One region of the Mycobacterium sp. PTI7 genome, then DNA from elsewhere that is predicted to be linked to it. Evidence: riboswitches for the same ligand, from Rfam matches in the RefSeq annotation. Region 1 holds a riboswitch; the other holds the start of a gene.

Region 1 (3,288 bases):
ACAGGTCGGTCAGGTAGTCGCGCAGGATGTTGCCGGTCGCGGCGATCGTGTCCTCGCCGCGGCTCGCCCGCTCGATCGTGTGCCGCATGGCGCGCACCTGCGACATGACCTCGATGTCGAGGCCCTCGGTGTCGTGGTCGGGCAGGTACTTGGCGACCTTCTTGCGGATCTCGTTCTCGTGCGGCCGCTCCGAGTCGAGCCAGAACACCACCGGCATGCCGGAGTCGCGGGCACGGTTCACGGCGAGCTTGACCCAGTCGCGGATCGGCGCGTCCTTGACGATCGGCATGCGCCAGATGTCGCCGGTCTCGACGTTCTGCGTGAGCAGCACCTCGCCGGTGTCGTTGTCGACGATGTTCGCGACGCCGTCCTGAGGAATCTCGAACGTCTTGTCGTGGCTGCCGTACTCCTCGGCCTTCTGCGCCATCAGGCCGACGTTCGGGACGGTGCCCATGGTCGTCGGGTCGAACTGCCCGTTGGTCTTGCAGAAGTTGATGATCTCCTGGTAGATCCGCGAGAACGTCGACTCGGGGTTGACGGCCTTGGTGTCCTTGGTGCGGCCGTCGGCGCCGTACATCTTGCCGCCGAGACGGATCATCGCGGGCATCGAGGCGTCGACGATCACGTCGCTGGGCGAGTGGAAGTTCGAGATGCCCTTGGCCGAGTCGACCATCGCCAGCTCGGGACGGTGCTCGTGGCACGCGTGCAGATCGCGGACGATCTCCTCGTGTTGCGACGCGGGCAGCGACTCGATCTTGTCGTACAGATCGGACAGCCCGTTGTTGACGTTGACGCCCAGCTCGTCGAACAGCTTCTGGTGCTTGGCGAACGCGTCCTTGTAGAAGACCTTCACCGCATGGCCGAAGACGATGGGGTGGCTGACCTTCATCATCGTCGCCTTGACGTGCAGCGAGAACATCACGCCCGTCTCGTAGGCGTCCTGCATCTGCTCTTCGTAGAAGTCGCAGAGGGCCTTCTTGCTCATGAACATGCTGTCGATGACGTCGCCCTCGTCGAGCTTGACCTCGGGCTTGAGCACGATCGTCTCGCCGCCGGTGGTCACCAGCTCCATCCGCACCGAGTGCGCCTTGTCCAGCGTCATCGACTTCTCGCCGTGGTAGAAGTCGCCGTGCCGCATGGTCGCCACGTGGGTGCGCGACGCCATCGACCACTGGCCCATGCTGTGCGGGTGCCTGCGCGCGTACTCCTTGACCGCCTTGGGGGCGCGGCGGTCCGAGTTGCCCTCGCGCAGAACCGGGTTGACCGCGCTGCCGAGACAGGTCGCGTACCGCGCCTTGATCTCGCGCTCCTCGTCGGTCTTCGGCTCGCCCGGGTAGTCGGGCAGTGCGTAGCCCTTGGCCTTGAGTTCCTTGATCGCGGCCAGCAGCTGCGGCACCGAGGCGCTGATGTTCGGCAGCTTGATGATGTTGGTGTCGGGATCCTGCGTCAGCTTGCCCAGCTCGGCCAGGTTGTTCGGCACCCGCTGGTCCTCGGGCAGGTAGTCGCTGAACTCGGCGAGGATGCGCGCGGCCACGGAGATGTCGGAACTCTTGACCTCGATGCCCGCCGCGTCGGCGAACGCACGGATGACCGGTAGGAACGCATACGTCGCGAGTAGCGGCGCCTCGTCGGTCAGCGTGTAGATGATCGTTGGCTGCTCGGCACTCATGTGAGGCATTCTCCCGGCGTCGTGGTCGGATGTTTCTGCGCAGCCCCGCATCGGCTTCGACCCGCGGCCACCTGTATCGCGTCGGTTACGAACCTACGCGTTGAGCGCGTCCGGGGCGACGGCTCCCCCGCGATCGGTGGCGGGCATTCGGGCCAGCAACCCGCTGGCACCCATACGTGGTGGTGAGTTAGGCTTTGTTTCGGTCATGAGTGCCAGCGTCAAGCCCCGGCTCGCTGGCCGGCAACCCTCCAACCGCGGTGGGGTGCCCCGGGTGATTGACCAGGTTGAGTAGCCAACCGAGACGTTTCGGCTGGCCGCGAGGCAAGCGCGGGTCCGCACCACGGGCCCCGAGAGACAGGGACACCCGGAGGCTCATCATGTGTCGTCGTTCGTGAATCCCACGGGCGCGGTACTTGCCGTGCCTCCGGCATCCGACTTCCCCACCCCGTAGGAGCACCACCGTGACCACACCCGAAGAAGACCCGACCGCAAACTGGGCGTTCGAGACCAAGCAGGTCCACGCCGGCCAGACCCCCGACAGCGCGACCCACGCCCGCGCGCTGCCGATCTACCAGACCACGTCGTACACGTTCGACAACGTCGCGCACGCCGCGGCGCTGTTCGGGCTGCAGGAGCCGGGCAACATCTACACCCGCATCGGCAACCCGACCCAGGACGTCGTCGAGCAGCGCATCGCCGCGCTCGAGGGCGGCGTCGCGGCCCTGCTGCTGTCGTCGGGACAGGCCGCCGAGACCTTCGCGATCCTCAACCTGGCCGCCAACGGCGACCACATCGTGTCGAGCCCGCGCCTCTACGGCGGCACGTACAACCTCTTCCACTACACGCTGCCGCGGCTGGGCATCGAGGTGAGCTTCGTGGAGAACCCCGACGACCTCGACTCGTGGCGCGCCGCCGTCCAGCCGAACACGAAGGCGTTCTTCGCCGAGACCATCTCCAACCCGCAGATCGACGTGCTGGACATCCCCGGCGTCTCCGGCGTCGCCCACGAGAACGGCGTGCCGCTGATCGTGGACAACACGATCCCGACGCCGTACCTGATCCGGCCGATCGAACACGGCGCCGACATCGTGGTGCACTCGGCCACCAAGTACCTCGGCGGCCACGGGTCCGCGATCGCGGGCGCGATCGTCGACAGCGGCAACTTCGACTGGACCCAGGGCCGCCACCCAGGTTTCACCACCCCCGATCCGAGCTATCACGGTGTCGTGTTCGCCGAACTGGGCCCGCCCGCCTATGCGCTCAAGGCCCGCGTGCAGCTGCTGCGCGACCTCGGCTCGGCGGCGGCGCCGTTCAACGCGTTCCTGATCGCCCAGGGCCTCGAGACGCTGAGCCTGCGCATGGAGCGGCACGTCGCGAACGCCCAGCGGGTGGCCGAGTTCCTCGAGGGCCGCGACGAGGTGGTGTCGGTCAACTACGCCGGCCTACCCAGCTCGCCCTGGCACGATCTCGGGAAGTCGCTGGCGCCGAAGGGAACCGGCGCCGTTTTGGCGTTCGAACTCACCGGCGGCATCGAGGCGGGCAAGGCGTTCGTCAACGCGCTGAGCCTGCACAGCCACGTGGCCAACATCGGTGACGTGCGCTCGCTGGTGATCCACCCC
Region 2 (3,288 bases), 350 kb from region 1:
CGTGGACTTCGGCGACGATGTCCTTCGAGGCGATGCCCACGTCGGGCAGGGTCGCGAGGATCGTCGCGTTGTCCACCCGACCGGTGGCCAAGTCGAGTTCTCGAATGGCCGTAGCGTTCAGGGACATTCCTTCCGCGCGCGCCAACCGCTCGAGCCGGTCCATGACCACGTCCGGAACGTTACGCAGGTAGAGGTTCCGCATGTCGTGAGCGTACTTCTTCGCTCGCACAGTGTTGGCAGATGCGACAGCCGACCAGTCACGACGCCTGGTCCGGGTAACTGCGCCGAGGCAGGGGGTCCACGTCGTGTTCGTCGTAGTAAACCATCGCGTCGTCCAGAAGCCGACGCCTGTAATCGCGGCTCATCTCGTCGATGGTCCTGATCGCAGCGTCGGTCAGGCCCTGGGGGACTCCACTGCGGTCGTGGGCGAACGGAACGAATGCGCGTAGGAGAGCCGGGGCGTCCACCGCGACCTCGAGCGGGACGTGTTCGCGGTGGAACGGGAGCCGCATGATGTCGATGATGCGAAACGTGCTCCATCGCAACGGGTCTCCACAGCCAGACTCGCACAACTCCGACAGCACGTCCCGGTAGTCTTCTCCTCCGAAGGGTGCGCCGGCCGGCGATGCGAAGAACTCATCGAGCACCTCTGCGATCGCGTCGTCATCCCAGTCGGGCTTCTGGTAGGTAGTGCCGCCGTCGGGAAGCTGCGAGACCATCCACTTCATCATGGGTGCGTCGTTGCGCCACTCCTTCGACCGCCATGCGAGCCTCTCGTGCCTCAGTCCATGCTCGAGCCACGCACGCGCGTCAGCAGGGTCCATATCCGTGAATGTTTCTGTGGAAGAGAGGCTCTCGCCGTCATCCGCGAGCGGCTCGAAATGGCCCGTGAACAGCTCGAGGTCGCGCACCGTCGACAGCCGATTGTGATCGATCACGGCCACCAGCGCCAGCTCAGTCCCGTCGGTGAGTCGGACTTCGACCATCAACTCGTCGGCGTCACCGAGGACGTCCGTCCTGCGCATCACCCGCCCGACTTCGACATCAGTCAGGCCAACGATCCACCTCGGGAGATGGTCACGTCGCGTCGACACTTCCCGACGGCAGCGCTCGGCCAGCACGTCGTCGTCGACGAGCAATTCGGCGAGGACGGCGAGCATCGCGGTCGTCTCGCGGTACTTCAAGTTGATGAGCGACGCGATGAAGGTGTCGAGTGACAGCGGCGTCTTCGGCTTCTCCTTCGGAGGCACCAACGAGTCAGGTGCCATCGAACCGATGACAAGACTGGCCAACGCGAGCAGCGCTGGCGGCGGTCCCGCCATGATTTGGCGGATGGTCGAGATGAGCAGTTCGTCATCGCTGACCGTTTGATGTTTCCGTGCGCGTTTCGCGTCGCGCCGATCCTGCTTGGCGCTGCGGCGCCTGCGTGCATCGTTCATGCCGCGGACGCTACTTACGGGCGGTGACATCTCCGATCGGTTTGCGGTGTCGCCACTCGAATCCGCTGGCTGACATATGGCCCCTCACGTCAGTTTGCCATCCGACTCTTGATGTTGCTCAGCATTTTTCGTGGCCTCGGCGTGCCAGCCGTCGACCTTCATGTAGACACCCTCGCGGTCCAACCACTGGCACCCGAGGCAACCCGCATGTGCGGTCCATTCCACGGACTCGAGGACGACCGCAGGGTGGCGCGTGGGCCAGTGATCGGGATCGTCGCCGTGGACGGATTCGTAGGCACGCCGGCGGGCCTCACGTTCGTCCCATAGGCGTTTCGCGATGTTGAGGCCGGTTGTCATGCGCTTGTAGCGGATCCAGGGAGTCGTCTTTCGCAGCGGGAACAGCACCGAGTGATACGGGCCCCATGTCGAGGCGTCACTGCGGCCGGGCGTCCAGGAGTCGACCAGTTCTCTGTCCTTCGGCGGCCCCGCGGGACCCCAGTAGAGCGGTCGTTGGTCGTCGTCGGTCATGGTCGGGTCCTTCTGCCGGCCTCCTCATGGGGAGGCGCTCTTGCCGCCGTCGGTCGACGTCGGCCGCTTCGTCATCCGAGCCACCCACGAGCGTGGGGTTGGCGCACCGTCAAGTCGGAGCTTGGCGACGGTGTCTCGTGAAGCTGATGTCAGGTTAGCGCTGCGGGCCGACAGAGCGGTGTGTCTCCGGGCGGCGTCATCAAACGTTGACGACTCCAGGTCCCCTACGGCCCGGTATCCCCAGCCGACGCGCCAGGTCCGGCCCACCGACCTCGCGGATGAAGTCAGGATCACCGCACACGACGAGTTGGTCACGCGCCCTCGACAATCCGACGTAGAGACGCTCGCGGGAGCGTTCGAACTTGCTCTCCTCGTTGACGACGACCACCACCGCGCGCCGCTCGAGGCCCTTGAAGCCGAGGACGTGCCCGTAGAACACCTGCTGGTCATCCCAGAACGTGTCCCAGTAGGCCTTGTGCCCGTCCTTCTGGCGCTCGGTCTGCTCCGGATGGCGGCTGCCGGTGGTGAGGAGTGCGACGTCCTCGGGGCGCCAGCCCTGTTCGAGCAGCGCGTCGATCTGGTCGTCGCCCTTGCCCATCGCCTCATCGCGATGGCACGGGATGAACGTGACCGCCGGCCCTTCACCGCCCAGGAAGCGCATCGGGTGATCGACGAGAGGTTGGAAGGCGTTGGCGATCTGGCGGGTATTTCTCAGGTTGTGGTCGAGGATCAACGGCACCAACGGAACTGGCGGCGAGCCATGGCGATTGAAGACACGTTGCCCCTCGTCGGAGAAGACGTAGATGCCGCCCTCGACGGGGTCCTTGAGCGCGGCGAGCAGCGGGTCCCACCAGGCGTCGGCGAAGTCCTGCGCCTCGTCGACGACGATCGAGTCGAACCGCTGGCCGATCGGCAACTGCTCGGCGAGGTCGGCCATCTGCAGCGGGAGGTCGTGCTCCCAGAACCTGACGGTCTCGTCGTTCCGGAGCGCCTCGTCGGGCCCCTCGGGTGCACCCCACTTCTTGCCGAGGTCGTGGAACTCGCCGACGTAGCCGGGCTGCTGGTTGCGCGGCCAGGTGGCGGCGATGCGCTCGAGGTAGGACGCGAGGCCGTGGGAGTAGCAGACCAGCGCGACGCGTTGACCGCGCTGCGCGAGCCGGCGGGCCTGCTCCATGGCGAGGAACGTCTTGCCGCTGCCCGCGCCGCCGCGGACCTCGACGCGGTTGATCAGCCGGATGGCGTCGAGGATGACGGCCTGGTGCTCGGTGAGCGCGTCGGCGGCGTCGTTGTTGGCCAGCGCACGGGCGACGACGTCGCGTTG

What was found. Region 1 has a riboswitch for S-adenosylmethionine ahead of AC1MEY_RS01315 (bifunctional o-acetylhomoserine/o-acetylserine sulfhydrylase). Riboswitches for the same ligand answer to the same signal wherever they lie in the genome.
Positions count from the first base shown of each region.
Region 2: it holds a riboswitch for S-adenosylmethionine, as region 1 does, so the genes downstream of both, AC1MEY_RS28460 (hypothetical protein) here and AC1MEY_RS01315 (bifunctional o-acetylhomoserine/o-acetylserine sulfhydrylase) in region 1, are expected to answer to the same signal.

Region 1 covers NZ_CM155252.1:270,189-273,476, reverse strand. Annotated here, with positions in the region: gene AC1MEY_RS01320 (NADP-dependent isocitrate dehydrogenase) at 1-1,669, opposite strand, end outside; SAM riboswitch class IV at 1,871-2,003, shown strand; gene AC1MEY_RS01315 (bifunctional o-acetylhomoserine/o-acetylserine sulfhydrylase) at 2,131-3,288, shown strand, end outside.
Region 2 covers NZ_CM155252.1:5,919,337-5,922,624, reverse strand. Annotated here, with positions in the region: gene AC1MEY_RS28470 (antitoxin) at 1-202, opposite strand, end outside; gene AC1MEY_RS28465 (hypothetical protein) at 258-1,439, opposite strand; gene AC1MEY_RS28460 (hypothetical protein) at 1,524-1,967, opposite strand; SAM riboswitch class IV at 1,999-2,110, opposite strand; gene AC1MEY_RS28455 (ATP-binding domain-containing protein) at 2,167-3,288, opposite strand, start outside.